Regions from separate parts of the Planococcus sp. APC 3900 genome, predicted to be linked through region 1. Evidence: riboswitches for the same ligand, from Rfam matches in the RefSeq annotation. Region 1 holds a riboswitch; each other region holds the start of a gene.

Region 1 (3,193 bases):
CTTTGTAGAACCAGCGCTTCCGTTGCTCTGAACTCCCATGCGTAAAGCTCTCCGGCACTACATAACCGCGTGAACGCTGCTGAATAGTATCATCCCCCACCGCACTCGCCGCTGTCAGCGCTTCCTCCAAGTCCCCTTCTTCCAAATAGCCCATGCCTTGCGCATGATGCGCCCAGACACCTGACAGATAATCCGCCTGCAACTCCAGGCGAACCTGTAATTTATTGTATTCTTCTTCACTCAATTGATTGCGCAGAGGCTGCACTTCTTCCATAACACCCAGCAAATTCTGGACATGGTGCCCAACTTCATGCGCCACTACATAAGCCATGGCAAAATCACCCGGCGCCTGGAACTGGGTCTGCAATTCATTATAGAAACTCAAATCAATGTAGAGCTTGTAGTCGCCCGGACAATAGAACGGACCGACTGCTGAACCTGCCGTCCCGCAAGCGGATTCAACACTTCCGGTATACAGCACCAATGTCGGTTCCACATATTCCATGCCTTCCTCGGCAAAAACTTCTGTCCAAACTTCTTCGGTATCCGCGAGGACAACTGAAACGAATTCAGCCAATTCCTCTTCTTCCTGTGTTGCTTCATAAGGCTGATTTGACGTTGTTCCACCTGAGCCTCCCAATTGGTCCAGGATGACACCCGGATCGCCACCTAAAAACGCTACAAGCAGCACAATCAGAATACCGCCGATTCCGCCGCCTGCCACCATTGCACCGCCTTTGCCTCTTCGGTCTTCTACGTTTCTACTGGCTTTTCTGCCTTTCCACTCCATAGGACTCCCTCGTTTCAAAATGCTTTTTGTTTACCCATACCCGTTGCAACGCCTGTTCTAATCCATTTCAGGCAAACGGTAAATTAAAAAACGTTCCCGTGAATCCTTATGAAAACCTGGCAGCTGAATTTCCTGTGCTAATTCAAAAACGGTGCGTGTTTCCAGGTGATCGCTGTAATCCTGTGAAGCAAAAAACAAAATTACCTCAATGGTTCGTGGATTTGTTTCGGCAGACCGCAGGATTTTATTGATAAATGCAATGAATAATTGGACCGAAAACGGATTAAAGAAATAAAATACAGTGTCCCGTGCCGTTATTGGGTACTCCTGTGCAAGGCAATTATAAAATGCCACCTTCTGCTCAGCATTTTTATGCTTTTTCACATACTGTTTTTTATTTTCAAGGGCCTCTTCATAAAATACGGGATTCATTTCGATTCCAGCGGTTTCTGCACCGAATACATGGTGAGCATAAAAATTCAACCGCCCTTTGCCACAGCCCACATCCACCAGACGGCCACCGGGAGACAGGCTGTAGTTTTCGAACAACCTGTCCAGCAATTTGTAAGGAGTCGGCTCATAGCGGTTGTGGTGAAGGGAATCCGTAAAGCCCCGCTGATTTCCACCGGTTTCGATATTCAACCGGCGGTCGTATTCCTGCTCTTCCATCCCAAATCACTCCTTCGGCATAAAATTTTACTCTGATGACCTTGCAATTAATAGTGAAATTTGTTATAGTACAGCTAATTCAATATTTCTTGCTCCAGCTTTTATGGAGTAGGATAGAGGCGCAAAAACCATCAGTACGCAAAACGAGGAGTATGGGCTCCGTTGACGTTTGCCGAAAGGGGGATTTGCCGAAGTGGCGGAAATCTCATATTTCCGTGCGCTGGGTCTGCATTCAATAAATGCAGGACTGTCATATAGGGAACTATATGGAGGGCTATCTGATGCACAGGAACGATTGGTAAACATTGTTTCTACTGCAGCAACGAGTCCCTCGTTGCTGCTTTTTTGTTTATTCCTGACTAGGCCCCTCACCTCTAAGCTACGACAAAAATTAGAAAAGGGTGTGTTCTTTATGAATTTTGGCCAAGTAATTACAGCAATGGTGACGCCATTCGATCAACATGGAGACATTGATTTTCCGGCAACACAACAATTGATAGAGCATTTGATAGCAAACGGTTCAGACGGCCTGGTCGTCGCAGGGACAACCGGAGAATCTCCGACTTTAACGGCAGAGGAAAAAGTTGAATTGTTCCAGTTTACCGTCCATACAGTAGCCGGACGGATTCCAGTCATTGCAGGAACAGGTTCCAATAATACACGCGCTTCCATCTCCTTGACAAAACAAGCAGAAGAAACGGGCGTTGATGGCATCATGCTGGTCACACCATACTATAACAAACCTTCACAGGAAGGCATGTTCCAGCATTTCCAGGCGATTGCCGCGTCTACAAGCCTGCCGGTCATGCTCTACAATATTCCAGGACGCAGCGTGGTCAATCTATCTCCGGAAACGATCATTCGCCTGTCCAAGATCGACAATATCGTTTCTGTTAAAGAAGCGAGTGGAGACTTGGACGCAGCTGCAGAAATCATCGAAAAAACAGCGGATACATTTTCTGTTTACAGTGGAGACGATAGCTTAACAATTCCAATGCTGTCAATCGGCGGCACCGGCATTGTCTCAGTTTCCGCGCATATCATCGGCAACGATATGCAGGACATGATTACCAGCTTTAAAACAGGAGATGTAAAGACCGCGGCGGCTATCCACCGCAGATTATTGCCGACAATGAAAGCATTGTTCGCTGCGCCAAACCCGTCTCCGGTCAAAGCGGCACTTACGCTGACTGGTGTTCAAGTCGGCGGCGTGCGCTTGCCGATGATTCCATTGACCGAAGAAGAAACCATCACCTTGCGTAAGGCATTGCCTGACGTCCATTCCGAAGCCGTCACTAACTGATACAAGATAAAAAACGCTGAAGCCCAGAGCTTCAGCGTTTTTTTCATCAATTGACTTTCATTTGTTCCAAAACCCGCTTCAAGCTGCCGCCGACCTCCAGCACTTTCAAGTCAACTCCGATCTCAGTTAACGTTGTAGCGATTTCGGGACGGATTCCGGTTAAAATCGAGCGGACACCAACCAATTTCAACGACTGGATGATTTTGATGATTTGTTCAGCTACCATCGCATCCACGCGCACCACTCCTGATAAATCCACAATCAGCACGCTGATTTTCAACTGATTCGCGGCCAACAGTGTTTTCTCCAGAATATAACGGGCGCGGTCAATTTCAATATTCCCCACTAAAGGCAACACTGCGATGTGGTCACTGACCGGCACGACGGGGGCTGAAAGCTCCAGAAATTCCTTCCTGGCTGATTTCAGTTTC
Region 2 (3,193 bases), on a different contig from region 1:
TCTCCCATTTTATTTACATAAAAATAGGAATTTTGATTATTTTCAGATTATTAGTTAATCTAGAAATAGTATACCGAGAGGCTCCTTTAATGTAAAGATGAAATCAAAATATTTTCTAAAAAAACTATTGCAGCAAAAGTAAAAAGGCAGAGAATAAGCTTCTCTGCCTTCTTTTACTTAAGCATTTTGTTGTTTTTCAATAATAGTTGTCCGTCGTGACCAGACAATGAATAACACTGCCAGCACCAAAGCCACTGTTCCTAATGACAGCAGCAAAGAACCGGTCAAACCTATGACAATATACCCTATTGCAGCAATGACTGCAGCTGTTAATGCATACGGTATCTGCGTTAAGACATGGTCCATGTGATTGCTCCCCGCTCCAGTTGAAGACAAAATCGTCGTATCGGAAATAGGTGAACAATGATCTCCAAACACAGCTCCCGCCAAGACTGCGGATAGCGCCGGCAGCAGCAGCGAAGGTTCCGCTTCAATCATAATGGTTCCAGCAATCGGCAACAGGATGCCGAATGAACCCCATGAAGTTCCTGTTGAGAAAGCCATGATTCCTGCGAGAACAAATAATAAGACTGGCAGAATTGAAGTTGGAATATTGCCATCAGAAACCACACCCGCTAGATAAGCGCCAGTTTCAAGAGAACCGATCAAAGAAGTCAAAGACCAGGCAAAGACTAAAATGAGTACGGCTCCTATCATTGATTTAAGGCCAGCCCAGATGCCTTTTCCAATCCATCCAACAGTAGCTGTTTCGTTCTTTTTCATCTGCAGAACATATAGAATGATCGACGTCAATGCACCCAAAATTCCGCCTGCTAACAGGGAAGCGGGAACATCGGTATTTTCAAAAATCAACCAAATATCGAAAACATGTCCAGCATTCTGATAACCCGTCCAGATCATCGCGCCTACAGTACCGACAATCAACAATAGAATTGGAAGCAATAGGTCTCTTACATGTCCATAAGAATGCGAAGGGAACTCTTCTTTCATTTCACCCGGTATGGTTTTCTTAGGGTCAAAAAGCTGTCCCTTTGTAATTGCCAGCACTTCGTGTTTCTTCATTTCCCCGAAATCCACATCCCGGATAGCTACAAAGAAAACAATCGCCAACGAAGCAACTACATAGAAATTCATCGGTGCCATCCACAGGAAGGCTTCTAAAGCGGAATATTCCACAAAAGTCTGGCCAGCCAAGATCGTAGCAACAATCCCTATGATTGCAGCTCCCCAACTTGAAACTGGCGAGATTACACAAACTGGCGCTGCAGTCGAATCGATGAAATAGGCAAGTTTCGCACGTGAAACTTTGTAGCGGTCGGTGATTGGGCGTGCAACCTGTCCGACAGCCAAAGCATTGAAATAATCATCGATAAAGATGACGATGCCTAAAACCACTGTAAGGACTTTTGCGCCTCTTCTTGACTTGATGCGTGTCGAAGCCCACTCAGCAAAGGCATGGCTGCCGCCGGATAAGCTGACGAACGCGGTGATGATGCCAAGCAATAAAAGAAAAAGAATGATAAAGACATTATAAGCGTTAAAGCCTTCGTCCCAAAAAATGATCGTAAATGATTTGACAAGCTCCTGTAAAGCATCAATTGGTGCAAACCAAGTCAAAATTACGGCTGCCGCGACAATACCTGTCCCCAGTGACAACAGGACACGGCGTGTCAATAACACCATAACGATTGCAATAATCGGCGGCAAAATCGAAAAAATCGTATTCTCCATGAAAACTCCTCCTTATTTTTTGATGGGTGAAAAATGAGACAAAAAAGGCCGACCTCTCCAGTTGGATCAGTCAGCCTTCTACAATTCGTCTGTGCGATACACATCAAACAACCCTGTAGCCCTCCATTTACGCTTCCGCCTAAATGACAGTATCATTCTTGTTCAGAATGATCCCAATCCAATTTCCGGAGACCCCAGAAAATCGATTTCGGCAAAACTTCCTTTCAGATGCGGTCAACGCGGTCAAACTCGCACATCCTACTGATCAGCTCTGCAGCCTCTACCCACCAATATATATTTCTTTGTTAGCATAGCCCAAAATACTGACAAAATCAAATGCCTTTTTAGTCTGAACATTCCTTCTACTTAAGGGCTTTGCTGTGAAAATACTGACTGAAAACATCCCGCAGGAACTCAGGCATGAAATACGTTTTAGGCGCTCTCTTTAAACTCGGGAAAAAATAACCGAATGTCAACATATCCAACGTCACCAGTTTATAGATTTGGTCATGCATCGCCAGCTGTCCATTGATATAAAAATGGTGATCAGTTATCTCCATATTCATATGAAGCATCTTCCCAAAAACCACACCACGGAATCCCATTCCTTTTAATTCAAGCTGTGGCCATTCCGCATTCAGCGATTGCAGGTAGATTTCTTTCAACTCCGCTCCACTCAGTTCGACAAGACACGGATTGATCGGATGTGGCAGCATTTTATGGAAATCATAGCGAGTCAGAGCACCTTTCGGCATATCTTGCATAAAAATTCCAGCATTAAAAAGCGCACAGTCTGCTTCCGTAAATTCGATCAATGCCTGTCCGAATAATAGACCCATCTCGGAGTCTTTAAACCACTCTGCTTTTAAGCTTTTCGTGCTGTGGAAGACCAGTTCCCCCAATTGCAGTTTTCCCTGCTCGACCAGGAATTCATCAAATCCTTCCTCCACTTTTCTTAGTTGGGAAGTCTCGATCAGTTGTGCAGAAGATTTCTCAAACTGCTCCTCTACAGTGACATGGCCGATATAAAAACCAAACTTACCAGCAGCCCCCATCAGCGTATTTCCTTGCCACTTCCCGTCATGAAAAATATGATGGGTATGAGCACCTAAAATAAGGTGGATCTGTGGACAAAGCTCGGCTAATAATTCATCTTCCTTAACACCAAGATGAGACAGGCAGACGATTAGATCCACTTCGTTTTCAATTTCCTTTACTGCTTCTATAATCGATTGTTTTGCATCGGTGATCTTCCAGCCAAGTTTCTGATAAAAGGGGGTGAATTCTGCAGTCGCTCCCACCAGTCCGATGCGTGTGCCATTTTTTGTATGAATAACGTGGAAAGGCTTTGCCCAATCCGGCCGGCGCCCTTGCAAGTCAAATAAATTCGATACCACTACCTCAAAATCCGCTTCAACATATAAATTATTGAGTTCGTCCT
Region 3 (3,193 bases), on a different contig from region 1:
TCGAATACATCGTGACATCTTCCGATAAGGAAGCGCTGATTCTTGAATTGAATTTGATCAAGAAATACGATCCGAAATACAACATCATGCTGAAAGATGACAAAAGCTATCCGTATTTAAAGATTACCGGTGAGCGCCATCCGAAGCTGATCACGACCAGACATGTCAAAAAAGACAAAGGCAAGTATTTCGGTCCGTATCCGAATGCTTATGCCGCGGCAGAGACGAAAAAGTTGCTGGACCGCCTGTACCCATTGCGGAAATGCCATACCATGCCGGACCGGGTTTGTTTGTATTATCATTTGGGGCAATGTCTTGCGCCATGCGTCAAGCCAGTAGAAAAAGAAACCTATCAGGAAATGATCGACGGCATCAGCAAATTTCTAAATGGCGGTTTTCGTGAAGTCAAACAGGAATTGGTCGAGAAAATGTCTGAAGCGGCAGAAAATCTGGAATTTGAGCGGGCCAAGGAATACCGTGACCAAATTTCGATGATTGAAACCGTTATGGAAAAACAGAAAATGGCGATGAATGATTTCACCAATCGCGATGTATTTGCTTATGCGGTCGATAAAGGCTGGATGTGTGTGCAGGTCTTTTTTGTGCGCCAAGGCAAATTGATTGAACGGGATGTTTCGCTTTTCCCGCTTTACCGGGACCCGGAAGAAGAATTTTTGACTTATCTTGGCCAGTTTTACGAAAAACCGAACCATGTTAAGCCCAATGAAATTCTGCTTCCGGAAGCGGACGATCCGGATATGCTGAAAGAATGGCTCGGAGTCCGGGTGCTCGTTCCGCAGCGCGGCAAGAAAAAAGATTTGGTGGCGTTGGCGAAGAAAAATGCCGAGATTGCCATTAAAGAGAAATTTCAGCTATTGGAGCGCCAGGAAGAACGGACAGTCGGTGCATGCGTAGATTTAGGTGAAGCAATGAACATTGAAACGCCTTTGCGCATCGAAGCGTTCGACAACTCGCATATTCAAGGTGCCGATGCGGTGTCTGCAATGATTACGTTCATTGACGGCAAGCCTTCTAAAAAAGATTACCGGAAATACAAAACGCGAAACGCTTCCAAGCCCGATGATTATGCAGCGATGCGTGAAGTGATCCGCCGGCGCTATTCACGGGTCTTGAAAGATGGATTGCCTTTGCCGGATTTGATTGTCATTGATGGCGGCAAGGGACAAATGGAATCAGCCCGTGAAATTCTGGAAGATGAACTCGGCTTGTCGATTCCGATTGCCGGTTTGGCAAAAGACGCCAAGCACCAAACGTCCCAATTGCTCTATGGTTCACCTCCTGAAGTGGTTCCGTTGAAACGGACCAGCGAAGCATTTTACTTGATGCAGCGCATTCAAGATGAAGTCCACCGTTTCGTTATCACGTTCCACCGGCAGCTGCGCGGCAAGAATTCGATCCAGTCCGCTTTGGATGGCCTTGAAGGAGTTGGCCCGAAACGCAAACAGCAATTGCTGAAGCATTTCGGTTCCGTCAAAAAAATAAAAGAAGCTTCTATAGAAGATATTCAACAAGCGGGAATCCCGTTAGCTTTGGCGACATCCATCAATCAGCATTTTGCTGAGGAGACATTGCCAAGCGATTCATAACATGTTATCGTAAGACCATAATTGAATCACTTGGAAAAGTGATGATAGAGGCGCGAACGTCAATAGTAAGCATTTGGAGATTTGCAGAATCCGTGAAGAATGTTGAAAGGGGCGGTCGCCGAAGTGTGCGTATTTACTGCTGTTTCGCATGCTGGTTCTGCATTTAAGAAGTGCAGAGCTGTCAGAGTCAATCTCTGGAGGGCTATCTCACATGGACGTTTTTCGTACATGATAAAAGAGGTAGTTTGCCGCGGTTGCGGTGAGCTGCCTCTTTTTGTGTCTTTGCCCGGGAGTTATGCTGTTTCCTGGCTAGGCATGTTGAGGGCCACATACTAAATGTGGGAGTGGATGGAATGGAAACGATCGTCATGAAATTTGGAGGCACGTCTGTTGCTACACCTGAGAAAATCATTGGAGTGGCAGAAAGAGCCATTCGAGAAAAAGAAAAAGGAAAACGCGTAGTCATTGTGGTTTCGGCAATGGGCAAGACAACAGATACGCTGCTTGGGTTAGCAGGGGAAATCTCAGCTGAGCCGCCGAAACGGGAAATGGATATGCTATTGGCTACAGGCGAGCAGATTACCATCTCGTTACTGGCTATGGCCTTTAAGAAGCTTGGCCATGAAGCGCTATCGTTTACGGGGTGGCAAGCCGGAATTGAAACAGAGTCTGTTCCGCGAAATGCCCGGATTGAACAAATTCACACGGAACGGCTTGAACGCGTGCTTGACAATGGTTATTTATGTGTAGTGGCTGGATTCCAAGGGGTAGATAAAATCGGTAACATCACCACCCTTGGCCGGGGAGGTTCCGATACGACCGCAGTCGCACTTGCGGCAGCGCTCGGAGCTGAAAAATGCGAAATCTATACCGATGTCGACGGTGTCTACACTTCCGATCCACGTTTTGTAACAGGTGCACGGAAGCTGGAACAGATTTCATATGACGAAATGCTCGAACTCGCTAATCTGGGAGCAGGTGTGCTACACCCGCGTGCAGTTGAATTCGCAAAAAACAATCGCGTACCATTATCGGTCAGAGCAAGTTATTCAGACGAGCCTGGCACAATCATACAAGAGGTGATCACTGTGGAAAAAAACTTAATCGTCAGAGGTGTAGCGTTCGAACCTGGGGTAGCGCGTGTAACTGTCATTTACAAAAAACCGTTTAACGGATCGCTGGCAAATATTTTTACCAAGTTGGCAGAAAATCAGATCGACGTTGATATTATTGTTCAAAGCATCAGTGATGAATTTCCTCCTTCGGTATCGTTTTCCATCAGCCAGGAAAGCTTGGAAGAAACACGCCGCGTGTTGACTGAAGCTCAAAGTGAAATTGGCTTTCTTTCCATGAATGTGGAAATCGGCCTATCGAAAGTCTCCATTGTCGGGTCAGGCATGGTATCAAATCCAGGGGTGGCTGCACGGATGTTTGATATTTTGAGAAGTCAAGACATCCCAGTGAAGATGGTCAGCACATCTGAGATCAAAATTTCAGTGGTAGTGCCGGAAACGGATATGAAGAAATCAGCAAATGCTTTGCACGAGGCCTATGGACTTTCAGAACTTCAGGTGTATCAAGACATA

The links. Region 1 has a riboswitch for lysine ahead of dapA (4-hydroxy-tetrahydrodipicolinate synthase). Riboswitches for the same ligand answer to the same signal wherever they lie in the genome.
Region 2: it holds a riboswitch for lysine, as region 1 does, so the genes downstream of both, QMA04_RS14715 (Na+/H+ antiporter NhaC family protein) here and dapA (4-hydroxy-tetrahydrodipicolinate synthase) in region 1, are expected to answer to the same signal.
Region 3: it holds a riboswitch for lysine, as region 1 does, so the genes downstream of both, QMA04_RS09000 (aspartate kinase) here and dapA (4-hydroxy-tetrahydrodipicolinate synthase) in region 1, are expected to answer to the same signal.

What each region holds. Positions count from the first base shown of each region.
Region 1 is NZ_JASDCT010000001.1:421,348-424,540, reverse strand. Features, by position in the region: gene ypfJ (KPN_02809 family neutral zinc metallopeptidase) at 1-790, opposite strand, end outside; gene QMA04_RS02115 (class I SAM-dependent methyltransferase) at 848-1,459, opposite strand; lysine riboswitch at 1,566-1,744, shown strand; gene dapA (4-hydroxy-tetrahydrodipicolinate synthase) at 1,872-2,762, shown strand; gene QMA04_RS02105 (STAS domain-containing protein) at 2,809-3,193, opposite strand, start outside.
Region 2 is NZ_JASDCT010000007.1:148,807-151,999, reverse strand. Features, by position in the region: gene QMA04_RS14715 (Na+/H+ antiporter NhaC family protein) at 178-1,752, opposite strand; lysine riboswitch at 1,861-2,043, opposite strand; gene QMA04_RS14710 (bifunctional metallophosphatase/5'-nucleotidase) at 2,115-3,193, opposite strand, start outside.
Region 3 is NZ_JASDCT010000003.1:433,082-436,274, reverse strand. Features, by position in the region: gene uvrC (excinuclease ABC subunit UvrC) at 1-1,607, shown strand, start outside; lysine riboswitch at 1,645-1,820, shown strand; gene QMA04_RS09000 (aspartate kinase) at 1,961-3,193, shown strand, end outside.